3 regions of the Paenibacillus sp. FSL H8-0079 genome follow, and region 2 is predicted to be linked to each of the others. Evidence: riboswitches for the same ligand, from Rfam matches in the RefSeq annotation. Region 2 holds a riboswitch; each other region holds the start of a gene.
The links. Region 2 has a riboswitch for cyclic di-AMP ahead of MHI06_RS00545 (C40 family peptidase). Riboswitches for the same ligand answer to the same signal wherever they lie in the genome.
Positions count from the first base shown of each region.

Region 1: it holds a riboswitch for cyclic di-AMP, as region 2 does, so the genes downstream of both, MHI06_RS10455 (C40 family peptidase) here and MHI06_RS00545 (C40 family peptidase) in region 2, are expected to answer to the same signal.
Region 3: it holds a riboswitch for cyclic di-AMP, as region 2 does, so the genes downstream of both, MHI06_RS16930 (3D domain-containing protein) here and MHI06_RS00545 (C40 family peptidase) in region 2, are expected to answer to the same signal.

Region 1 covers NZ_CP150300.1:2,289,316-2,293,541, forward strand. The annotation lists gene MHI06_RS10435 (hypothetical protein) at 1-178, shown strand, start outside; gene MHI06_RS10440 (hypothetical protein) at 298-516, shown strand; gene MHI06_RS10445 (carboxymuconolactone decarboxylase family protein) at 659-988, shown strand; gene MHI06_RS10450 (hypothetical protein) at 1,062-1,760, opposite strand; gene MHI06_RS10455 (C40 family peptidase) at 1,887-2,351, opposite strand; cyclic di-AMP (ydaO/yuaA leader) riboswitch at 2,357-2,488, opposite strand; gene pelA (pectate lyase) at 2,908-3,870, shown strand; tRNA gene MHI06_RS10465 (tRNA-Leu) at 4,049-4,132, shown strand; gene MHI06_RS10470 (carbohydrate-binding protein) at 4,216-4,226, opposite strand, start outside.
Region 2 covers NZ_CP150300.1:113,492-117,717, forward strand. The annotation lists gene rbsK (ribokinase) at 1-31, shown strand, start outside; gene MHI06_RS00535 (cytochrome c) at 103-459, opposite strand; gene MHI06_RS00540 (GNAT family protein) at 610-1,104, opposite strand; gene MHI06_RS00545 (C40 family peptidase) at 1,460-1,915, opposite strand; cyclic di-AMP (ydaO/yuaA leader) riboswitch at 1,934-2,071, opposite strand; gene MHI06_RS00550 (hypothetical protein) at 2,325-3,167, opposite strand; gene MHI06_RS00555 (M1 family metallopeptidase) at 3,178-4,226, opposite strand, start outside.
Region 3 covers NZ_CP150300.1:3,812,080-3,816,305, reverse strand. The annotation lists gene MHI06_RS16940 (ABC transporter substrate-binding protein/permease) at 1-698, shown strand, start outside; gene MHI06_RS16935 (amino acid ABC transporter ATP-binding protein) at 685-1,407, shown strand; cyclic di-AMP (ydaO/yuaA leader) riboswitch at 1,626-1,821, shown strand; gene MHI06_RS16930 (3D domain-containing protein) at 1,866-2,498, shown strand; gene MHI06_RS16925 (polysaccharide deacetylase family protein) at 2,604-3,395, opposite strand; gene MHI06_RS16920 (hypothetical protein) at 3,550-3,891, shown strand; gene MHI06_RS16915 (PspA/IM30 family protein) at 4,004-4,226, shown strand, end outside.

The DNA of each region.
Region 1 (4,226 bases), 2.2 Mb from region 2:
CTATGTTGCCTGGTCAGAATTACTGACGATTGTAGGCTTGTGCGAAGAGTTGTCCTTCTCTTGGAAAGAACAATTTACACCGCATCAAGTGGAGTACCTTGAAGAACGTGTGATGTCCGCCAAAGTGCTTGATTTTTGGTTCGAGAAGAACGACAGCAAAGAGCACGCGCAGCGGTAACTCTCAGTCGGGACATAATTTCGAATGACATGACAGTCCAATACAGTCACGTGAGACCTAAATGACATTTCATTTAGGTCTCTTTTTGTAAATAAATTTGGAATATAGGAGCCATGAACATGATTAGTGATACAGAATTGGACGCCCTGCGTCTGTCAGGTGAGAAAGTAAGAGTAGTACGGGACGAGCTGGAATCGAACGATGTGACCGGGATTGTGGTTGCCTGGGATGGCGAGCAGGTACTTATCCGGCGGCAGAATCGACGTGTCGTCAAGCTGGATCGCAGTTACCGATATCAGTTGTTCAGCGAGCCGCGCCAGAGTGCACTTAGTGAGTAACCACTTATAGTCACGGCAGAACCATGAACGTTTAATTGTTTGGAATTACCATGATTTCTTGGCATAATTGGCTCACTCGGGAGAGAAGATAGGTACAGTGAGGATAATCTGTAACTATAGCCGAGAGGGTGTGCTACAAGCCATGACATTGATGAATGATAAAGTTCATGCCTACAAGGATCAGATTGGAGCATTAAGCGATGTGCTGCCAGGAGTGGTAAATTCGTATCATGAGTTTACTGGAGAATGTTTTCAGCCTGGCGTGATTGATGCGAAGACAAAACAGCTGATTGCACTCGGCATTGGATTGTTCGCCAACAATGAGGTATGTACCTTCTACCATGTAGAAGAAGCCCGTGCTAAGGGCGCTACAGATCAGGAAATCATGGAGACCGTTGCCGTCGCTGGAGCTGTTGGAGGCGGACATGCCCTGTCTCAGGGCGCGTTGCGAGTGCAGAAGGCGTTGCAGTAAGTCTTAAGGAAATAATGTGAAAAATAAAACATGGTCATACCCTGTTAGTTACAGGAGTATGACCATGTTTTATTTAAAGTTCATCTTTACTTGTTTTACTGTTAAGTGTTTTATTGTATTTGTCCACGTCCGCAAATATTTCCATTACAGAATAGCGTGCCTTATAATTTATTAATGATGATTTAGTCCGATATTCAATGGTGGATCGGTCACTGGTCCAAATATAAATAAAAGCGTTATTATAGCTTTCGAGCTCTGGTTTACCATATTTGTTCGTAAGCTCTTCCAAAATTTCATCAGACTCCGGATTAGTTAAAGTGCCAAAATCGTAACTTGCTTCAATCAGTAAGTAATCGTCCAAAGGATATTCATATGCTTGTTTCATCATGTCCTCTAATTGCTCATCCAATGTCTTTCGTATCTCGTCTTTTCTTGCATCTGTCGTATTTACGTTATCAAGTTCCTCGCGCAATTTGTTGTTATCTTCTATTTTTTCTGATATTCCTTCATTATCCAATAAATTAGTAAAGGTGTATTCTGCGTCTACTGTCTTACCCAGAACCACCACATCGGAATAATTAATACTTTTTTCATGATCATTATGTACTTTTTCTTCATAGTTTGTGTTTCCGTTTTTTTCTTCAGATGAAATGACCTTGTTTATTTTACTCCCCCAAGAAACTTCTCTGAAATCTTTAACTGTTTCACTACTACATCCTAAACTTGCTAGTACTAGCATAAAGAAGGTTAAAATTAACATGATCTTTTTCAATTGTTCTCCTCATCTCCGTTTTATTTCCCTAAAATATTTTACATTGTTTAAGAAAGCAGTTGAAGACAAAAAATGGTTAAACAAAAAAGGCATCAGGTTATAAACCGATGCCTTTTAGTGTATGAATTACATTTTACCCAACATTTTATCGTACATAAATTGTCCAGTTACCCGACGTGCTGTCACGTAGCGATCATTGAAGTATGGATTCGATAACTTAGTAATGCTTACGCCTTTACTACTGGAGGCATGTGCGAATTGTCCGCCGCCAATATATACACCTGTATGTGAAATGCCTTTGCCCATCGTATTGAAGAACACCAGATCACCTGTGCGAATGTTACTTTTGGATACCGGAGTACCTGCTTTGGCTTGCTGCTGCGAAGTACGTGGCAATTCAATGCTGTATTTGTTGAAAAGATATCTCATAAACCCGGAACAGTCGAAGCCGGCTACAGTCGTGCCACCCCACTTGTAAGGTATACCTGTCATGTTGTTCACTACGGAGTTGATACTGCTTGCCTCTGTGCTTGTAGCCCCGGATGTAAATAGTACAGCTGCTCCAAAAATGGAGATAATCAGTTTTTTCAAAATCAATGTTCTCCCTTCGATGCCTACGGAGTTAGCTAAGGGTTCGGTAGAAGGTTCCCTATATTTCCTATGTATAAGAATAATTCACCCAAAATGGTTCCCCCGTTTTCAAACATGAAACTCGGCAATGAATAATTAAGTTTTTGTAACTATTTGAAACTATATTGCATAAATGCGTAATTGTCAAACCCATTTAAACCCCTTCGTAATACCTCAATGTTAGCGGAATTACGGTTTTTATATGAAAGCAGGGATCAAGTTTGGGTATCATTCATGACAAAAACGTCATTATTGATTCGCTTAAGACGATTTTGGACAAATAAATAGGTTTGTCATGAGTTAAAAGAACTATTCCGTAATGTTCAATTTAAGAGATTATATTCATTAAGTTGCATATATTGACAAAAATCGATTTTTTGCATATTATCTTCTTATCCGATCCACATATTGGGTGAAAATTGATTTTATTGTGTTATAAATTCAAATAAAGGAGGTTAAGGGACTAGTATCATAAGTAAGGTAGAAGTGGGAGATTTATAAAAACAAACATAGGAGAGTGTTATCTTTGAAAGCAAAAAAAATAGTTACTTTTATTCTGGCATGCACGATGGTCTTCTCAGCAGTTGGAATGGTGGTTCTTCCTGTAACAACGGTGTCAGCTGCTGATGCAACAGGTACGACAGCAAGTATTTCTGATATTCTGAAGAACCAGCGGCCAGATGGAGGTTGGAGAAAAGACTATAAACAAACAAGTGGAGAATGGGCGAAGTCCACCATTGACAACAAGGCTACATACTCAGAAATTAGAAGATTGGCGAAGGAATTCAAAAAGACCAATGATCCGCGTTATTCCACAGCTGCAATCAAAGGAATTAACTTTTTGATCAACATGCAGTATTCAAACGGCGGATGGCCACAAGTCTACCAAAGCTCGGGATATCACAAACACATCACTTACAATGATGATGCGATGATTAATGTAATGATCATGCTGGATGAAGTAGCAACACGCAAAGGTGACTTCTCGTTTATCGACAGCACACTTGCTAACCGTAGTAAAAATTCAGTTGCCAAAGGTGTGGATGCGATTCTGAATACACAGGTCGTTGCAGGCGGTAAGCTGACAGTATGGGGACAACAACATGATTCCAGTTCCCTTAAACCGGCAAGCGCAAGAATCTATGAAGTACCCTCGTTGACGGCTGGAGAGAGTGTAACGATTGTTAAATTCCTCAAAACCAGACCTGCTAACGCTAAAATTACAGCATCCATTAAAGCAGCTGAGGCTTGGTTTAACAAAGTGAAAATTACAGGCTACAAGTATGAAAGAGCAAACGGAGACAGCAAAATTATCGCTGATTCCAAAGCTGCACCGATCTGGGCTCGCTTCTATGAAGTGGGAACGGATAAACCGATCTTTATTGGTCGTGACGGGGTAGTTAGATACAAATTAAGTGATATTGATAAAGAAAGAAGAGGCGGTTATGCATGGTATGGCAACTGGCCTTCCAAGCTGTAATTCGTAATAAGCCTCAGGTTTCATAGAGTTAATCCCTAGTAACGATAAGTAAAGCCCGAACCAGACAAGGACGTCTGGTTCGGGCTTTATTGTTATTACTTTCAGTGTTGACACGATAGATTGCACATGATATATTATTTCTTGTCGCCGAGATACATATCACGGAGATACATATTATGCGGTCGTGGCGGAATTGGCAGACGCGCACGGTTCAGGTCCGTGTGGGCTAACCCCCGTGGAGGTTCGAGTCCTCTCGACCGCATCGAAAAAAAGGTTCCTCGTTAGGCTAACGCCTTCGAGGAACCTTTTTGTTTTGTACATAAACAACTTGTATCGTCAAATGAGTTACTGAGCGG
Region 2 (4,226 bases):
TCTGGCGGAGCACGCGTCAGAAGCCCAATAAATGATACAACAAAGAGGCTCTTATTCTCCCAACAGGGGATTAAGGGCCTCTTTGTTGTGCGTGTGCAAAGATTATTTCTTCTCTGCCAACCACATAGCGATATTTGCAATCTCTTCATCCTGCAGCCTGCCTTTGAAGGCAGGCATGCCACCTTTACCTTTGACAATCGTGGAATAGATCTTCTCCAGATCATCCTGGCTACCGATGTTCGCCAGAGCAGGCCCTACGCCACCCTGAAGCTGATCTCCGTGACAGGAAATACAATTGGCTTTGACCAGTGCTTCAGCCTGTCCGGCATCCAGTGCTACTTCTGGCATGGTTGGTTTGGCTTCTTCAGCCACTTCCTCTTTCCCTGGAAGCGTAAACATTAAAACAATAGCTAAAGCGCATGCTGCAAAAAATACCCCGCTCATGATCCATTTGTGCATCCCTTATGTCCCCTCCAGAATGAAAGATCATCTAACCTGAAACTATCCATATCATTATAACGGAACCTGTAGTGACATCATAGCATTTTGTGGTAATTTTTTGAACTAATCACATAACAAGGGGCAGATTGGGTTGTTTTGCAATGGATTCTAATCGCGATGCCCTTCATAGACCATGCAGTGAAAGGGCATTAAGCCGCTTGGTGTCTGTCGTTCGTATGTATCCTGAGTGACAAATCCATTCTTCAGATAGACTTGAATGGCACGGGCATTCCAGGTGAGCACTTCAAGATCAATCTCATTCGTCCGGTTCCGGCGAATGGCTTCCTGCACAATGGCGGTGACAAAAGCTTTCCCTTGACCCTGACCACACAGCTCTGGATGCATGCCGAGGCCAATCCGGGTTACTCCCTGAAGTGGGAAGTATTGAGCAAATCCGCAGATGCGATCATGCTGATCAAGAACAATCGCATATTGTTCCTGCCGCAGCTGCGCATCCCCAAATTCAACTTCCAGTGCTTTCATCTGCTCCCAGGGTAGCCAGCTATAGATATTGTAAGGCGGGTCATACTGCCAACTGCAGATAAGCTCCGCATGTTCTTCTTGCATGGGTACAACGTGAAACGTTACAGGGGCTTCATTCATACATCTGCACGCTCCTCTCAGTCATTACCAAACTCTCTGTCCACTCTACAAAAGAGCCGTTCATTTAGCAAGTCTCCCTTTCCAGGAAAAAAATGAAACAAAAGTTCCGGTAATTCCGTTTATATTATAACGGGATGGGTAAAAACATCATAAGGGCACGGACGAGCGAACGCAAAATGAACCTGTTGATGTCGCAGGATATACCTCATGTGTAACTTGCAACGTAAACAGGGAATGAAGCACAAAAAAACCGCCGGATACATTCCTGCGGAGAATGTATCCGGCGGTTCTGTTATGCTTCTTGCTTCGTTCCAGTATGGTTAATGGTTACAGCATCATGTTGCTCAGCTTGTCCCTAGTCAAGGGCCAGTGATTCATATGCGTCCGTGCTCATAATCCGTTTAGCGCCAACATAACGATTGGCCCAATAGTTTTCACTCAATGCACTGATCGTAACACCTTTGGAAGAAGAGGAGTGTGCGAACTTTCCATCCCCTACAAAGATTCCTACATGAGATACGCCTTTACCTGTTGTATTGAAGAATACCAGATCGCCAGCTCTCATCTCCATGCGGGATACGGAATCACCCATGTCGAATTGGGAACTGGATTGGCGTGCCAAATCAATACCCAACTTGTCGAATACATACCGTGTAAATCCGGAGCAGTCAAAGCCGTTAAGCGTTGTTCCCCCACTTTTGTATGTAGTTCCCATTGCTGAATCAATTACTTTGTCCATCTTTGAATCTGCGAATGCGCTGCCTGCACCAAGCGATAATGCGAATGTGAGGCTAAGTACAGCTGCGGTTATTTTCTTCTTGAACAAGAGATATACCCCTTCCAACGCCTGCGAGGTTAGCTTAAGGATTCGGTTGAAGGTCCCCTATGATCCCTCTGTAGCAAGATCAATTCACCCATAACTGGTTCCCCCGCTTCCCAGGTGCCAGGAATTTGGCTATGCTAGTTATGCACCTGCGAAATCAAGAAATGACGATTTAATTTTAAGTAGTTACAAATATGAATGTAAAGATTACAAAGTTGTTACTAAAAACTCACTGCGATTATTGTAACAGAGGAGTACCGGTTTGGCAACGTTTAACAACAAAATTAGCAAAAAAACCTCGACCTTTGACGGGGAAAGGTTGAGGTTTGCCTATTTATAAGTACATATTAGGCCATAAGTTTAACATGTGATGGTAACAATTTTTAAACTATCTGCTCTAACCTTTGGATGTTTTGGACTGCCATAATCGGAAATGGGCGCATATTTTCCATAGGCTCAATAGACATCTGGCAAGTGGATACGTCTGTTGTAGTATAAGTCCGGTGAGTCCTGTTAGTAACCATGAGGCTGAAGTGAATGCCCCGAAGACAAGCAGGTGAGCTCCCCCCAGCAGCAGTGCAATGCCGATCACGGTGATGAGATGGCGCATTGTAATCCAGAGCGCTTTGAGTGTGCCGTGAGCGCCACCTTCCCCTTCCGGTGCGGAAACACCAAACTGCATGTAGAGCAGGGTATGGTGGATGATCCAGCCATATACGATCCAGGCGGCAACATAGGGTATGCCTGGCAAGAGTAATTGAAGGGAATGAAATCCATCCATTAGAATGGAATACAGCTTCGGCACGAGCCAGTAGCCGGGCAAAAGCATCAATAATGTACGAATGGTATGGAGCAGCAGCATCGGTTTCCATAGATTTTTAATCCCGCGGACGAATGGAATTCGCTCTTCTGTACTATTATAGTGCTGAAGCGAATAGAGCAGTCCTGCCTGAATGAGGGGGCTAATCAACATGCGAAGCAGCAGCATGGCCCCCAGAATCCACAGATAACGATGAACCTCCGGATGGGTAGACAGGTTAAGTTGGCTTTCCATTTTGAACAAAAGCGTACTTAGCTCCCCGGCATCGGGATCCGGATAACGCAGGAGTAGTGGGACGACAGCCGATTGTATCATTCGATAGAGGAAATATCCCCATATAAGTTGATAAAGAAATAAAAGTGCTGCAATGAACATATGCTGACGGACGAGAAACCAGCCTTCACGTATTTTCGCTTTCACCGTTTCCACCTCACCATGACAGACTTCCGAATATGGCTTCTATTAGTTTGGTTACACTCATGCTCCAGCGGGACTTCGCCCGCTCATCCAGTCCGGCATTCAGGAAATTGTTCATATGGCGGTTCTCCAGCACGATCGTGTACAGGGGATCGGTCATGGCCCAGGACACGGGAGATGTGTGAATTAATTTATAGGTGATGCGATCTTCTTTGCCATCCCATTGCTTGGTGAGGATATGTCCGTCTTCAAAAACAATGCGAACAGGAACGGCGCTGTAGTCGCTGCCTTTTTTCGCGATCGTCACAGATGACTCGTACCATGTTTGGCCGTCTTTCTGCACGGGTGTAACACGGATCTTCTCTACAGCAAAGTCAGCCATTCCGTTACCATAGACATATTGGTTAAAATAATCAGACCAGGAAGTACGGGTCACTTGTTCCACAACTTTTTGAAAATCAGCCGAAGTGGGATGTTTGAAGCGGTACTTCTTCACATAGGTAGAGAGAATACGTTCCATCTTTTTCACACCAACTTGATGTTCAATACCGAGTAATACAAGCTTGCCACGTGTGTAGACATTGGCTGCATACTCATTCTGTGAATCGAACTTCCAGGATTCTTGTGTTAAAGATGAAGGAGACGTAATCAGTCCCGATTGTACCGGCAGGTTCGGGATCAGTCCGTATTCCTGCTCCATCAGTTTGTCTTCTGCATAAGAGGTGAATCCTTCATCTAGCCAAGCTTCCTCAAATTCGTTGCTGGCAACCATGCCGTAGAAGTATTGATGTCCAATCTCGTGGACTACGGTTCGTTCCAGGTCATAACCTGGCGTGGTATCATCGGCTCCAAAGGCTGTGATTAGCGTGGGATATTCCATGCCTCCGGCACCGTTCCCCGTTTTGGGTGGAACAACGATGGATAAAGTGGCGTAAGGATATGGACCAAACCATTTGCTATAATTGGCTAGAGCGGCCTTCGCGGCGTAGAAATAACGTTCTTTCAGATCCTGATGAGCAGGGTCCAGATATAACTTGATTCGTACACCAGGTACATTGGGTG
Region 3 (4,226 bases), 3.0 Mb from region 2:
CCAGCCTCTTGATGGCGGATAAAGCGAACAAATCACAAAATATTTTCCAAGTATTCTGGGAGTACAAAAGTTTCTATGCAACAGGTGTAGGATACACGCTCCTGTTATCTGCACTTGGTGTAATATTTGGGGTTATCATCGGATTGATCATCTGTTTGTTCCGTTTGCATGACGCTGCAATCTTGCGCTGGATCGGTACGGCTTATGTTGAAGTTATCCGTGGTACACCGATGCTGGTACAGCTGATGATTATCTACTATGGTATTTCCTTGACGTTTGGAATTAATTTCTCTGCTCTTCAAGCGGGTATTCTCACACTTTCCATTAATAGTGGTGCCTATCTGGCTGAGATTTTCCGTGCAGGTATCCAAGGTGTGGATCGTGGTCAGTTGGAGGCAGCGCGTTCCCTCGGAATGGGCAGAGGGGCAGCAATGCGTTACATTATATTGCCGCAAGCCTTCAAAGCTGTATTACCAGCGATCGGTAATGAATTCGTGACTATTATCAAAGAATCCTCCATTATCTCCGTTATCGGTATGGTGGATATTATGTATCAGGCTAGCGTGGTCAAGAACATTACGTTCCAAGGGTTGAGTCCGTTTCTAATTGCAGCAGCCATCTACTTTGTAATGACGTTCATTTTGTCCAAGCTGCTGGGACGACTGGAAAGGAAGTTGAGTGCAAGTGATAGACGTTAGACAATTACACAAATCTTATGGTAATAACGATGTACTTAAGGGCATTAACGTGACGATTGGCAAAGGTGAGGTTGTCGTGGTTATCGGTCCTTCCGGCTCAGGTAAAAGTACATTCTTGCGTTGTCTGAACTTGTTGGAACAGCCTACCTCGGGAGAGATTGATTTTGAAGGCGTATCAATCACCGATCCGAAGCACAACATCAATGCGACTCGTGAAAAAATGGGCATGGTGTTCCAGCATTTCAACCTGTTCCCACACAAAACGGTTCAGCAAAACATCACGATTGCTCCAATTAAAGTGAAGAAGCAATCCACGCAGGAAGCGGAGAAAATTGCTGCTGATCTGCTTAACACGGTAGGCTTGTACGATAAAAAAGATACATTCCCAAATCAGCTGTCCGGTGGACAGAAGCAGCGGATCGCCATTGCAAGAGCGTTGGCCATGCAACCGCATGTGATGCTGTTTGACGAGCCTACTTCAGCACTGGACCCCGAGATGGTCGGTGAAGTGCTGGATGTCATGAAACGTCTTGCAGAAGGCGGGATGACCATGGTCATTGTGACGCACGAGATGGGTTTTGCACGTGAAGTGGGAGACCGGATCCTGTTCATGGATGGCGGGGTTATTGTAGAAGAGGGAACACCAGATGAGGTGTTTGGAGCACCGAAAAATTCACGTACACGTGATTTTCTTGCGAAAGTACTCTAAAAGAACTGATCAAATAGCGTTACTGACTTCGAGTCGGTGACGCTATTTTTTTATGCGAAATAATCACTTAAGGATTCGAAAAGTAACTTTTCTGTTACCAAATATAAAGAAATCGGTTCGTCAAACTATTCTGAATTATCCAGTATTCTTACAGTTGATGACATGCTGAAAACCATTTGGTAAGAATTACTACAAGTTCAGGTTACAAAATTGTGATATATTGAACTCTGCCGAAACTTCCGGACAGGGAGTGCGGGGGATGTAACGATGCAGACCGTGCAGGGGGAAGATCTAAGGCACACTGCTTGGGGTGAATTAGGGGTACATAATGTTTCAAATGTAACGAAGAACCTATAGGGTGGCTCCTCATCCGAATCCGACAACTAACTTCGCAGGCATAATGAGGGAGGAAGACCATGATTAACAAGAAACGTATAGCCAAAACAGCAGTAGCATTAATGACAACAGTAATGCTCATTCAAGCCGTTCCGGCTCACGCAGATTCAGTTCATGTGGCCAAAGAAGGGGATACCTTCTACACCTTATCGAAACAGTATGGAGTAGCACTCAACACGTTGGTTAAAGCAAACAACGACATTTCGCCTTACAACATTTATGGTGGTTTGAAAATTACGATTCCCGGTAAGGCGAACAATGTAGCAGCTGCCGCGGCTACGGAGAGCAAGACCCAAGCGAAGACTGTGACTACAGCAAGCTTGGACGTTAACGCAGATAACAAAGTTGTTCAAGCCTGGGGAAAAACGTTCGATTACAGTAAAGCAGTGAACGTGAAAGCAACGGCATACTCTGCAGATCCGTCCGAAAATGGGGGATGGGGTGCTGTGGATTACTTCGGGAATGATCTTGAATTGGGTACGATTGCGGTTGATCCCAGTGTGATTCCACTTGGAACCAAAGTACTGGTAACCGGTCACAGCCATCCGGGATTGCCAAAGCAGGCTTTTGTAGCGACAGCACGTGATATTGGTGGTGCAATCAAGGGTCACCGGATTGATATCTTTATCCCTGGTAGCAAGCAGTCCGTAAGCACATTTGGTTTCCAGGATATCGAGCTGTATATTCTGAAGTAGAAAATTAATTACATCTAACCGAAATCAAACAGGGTGTCTGCCAGTCGCTACTTGCGATTGAACAGGCACCCTTTTAACATCGTCATCATTTCCTACATGGACATCCTAATCCTTGGCTTTTGGCAACCCCAACATCTCGTCCAAGGTGACCAGTTCATACCCCCGATTACGCAGTTCCTCAATAATTTCAGGTAAAGCCTCAATCGTGCCATTCAAGTTCGAACCCACACCGCCCCCGGCATGTTGCAGAACGATGGAACCGGGTTTTACGGCAGATAGGATGTTATCCTTCACCTCTTCCTTGGAGAGGCCTTTCCAGTCCAGTGAGTCAACGTTCCAGTTCACAATGCTATAGTGTTGTCTGGCAGCCCATTGCAGCTGTTCTTCATTAATATCTCCGTAAGGTGGCCGGATCATCTTGGGCGTATATCCTGCTAGGTGATGAATGATATCCCCAGTATGTAAAATTTGTTTGCGAAAGGCATTCATCGACAGCTTACTGAATTCCGGATGATTGTAGCTGTGATTGCCAACAATATGCCCTTCCTTAACTATACGTTTCACCAGATCCGGATGTTTCTCAGCACGACTACCAACGATAAAGAATGTAGCTCTGACTTTATATTTCTTCAATACATCTAATACCTGTGGAGTAAATCGTGGATCGGGCACGTCATCAAAAGTCAGGGCAACCTGCTTCGTTGAAGGACCATTCGTTTTGAACGTATCCGCATATTTTTGACGTAATTGTCCCAATGTCAGTTGTTCTTCTTCCGCGGAATCTGAAACTGATACTGATTCACTTGGCGGGCTTGAAGCATCCCGCGATGAAGCTGGAGCATGGTATCCTCCGAAAAAAATAACGATAACCATCAGCATAATGAGGCGTACGCGCATAATAACGGCCTCCTTTTCCAAAAATGATGTTCTCCTTGGTATGTCCGAGGTGTCCATAAAATATGCGTAGTGTGAGAATTTTCATTGCGGATTTATCTTGTTAAAGCCATAATTCCTCCATATATAACATATAGAGAAGGATAGGTGGATGGTTATGAGTACATATGATTTGAAATCGATACGTTTACAAGTGATTGAGGCAGGAGATGATAAGGTTTTTCTCGTTACCGGAGGAAAGGCGCATATTGGCGCTGTAGCCACGTTCTACGTGGATCATGAGCGCGTAAGCGGGACGACGGTACATATTCCGGGTCACAAGGAACAAGAGCTGTGTGAGCGGCTTGCCCGAAAGGCTGCCCTTCAGCTGAAAGTAACCGTTACGGTGATCATGGGTATCCATTTTGATTCCATTACACGGATGCAGATCGACGAAATCGTGCAGACTGCAGAGAGGCTAATGGAGGATCATCTGAACAAGGATAAAGGATCTTCCTAACATGAAGAGCAATCGCAAGTTTTGATTTTATTTGCTAAAATTGAAACGAGTTGTAGATTGTTACGTATGTATGTTTATATACGATGTAATATCGACTAGGAGGAATAACATAATGTCCATTTTCAAACGATTGCGTGATTTAACAATGTCTAATATCAATGCCATTATTGACAAGGCGGAAGATCCAATCAAGATGACGGACCAATATATCCGTGATATGCAAGAGGATCTGGAAGATGCGGAGAAAGCAGTAGCCGCACAGATTGCCATTGAGAAGAAATTCAAGCAGCTATTCGAAGAGCAGGAAGCTCTGGTGAAGAAACGTGAAGAGCAGG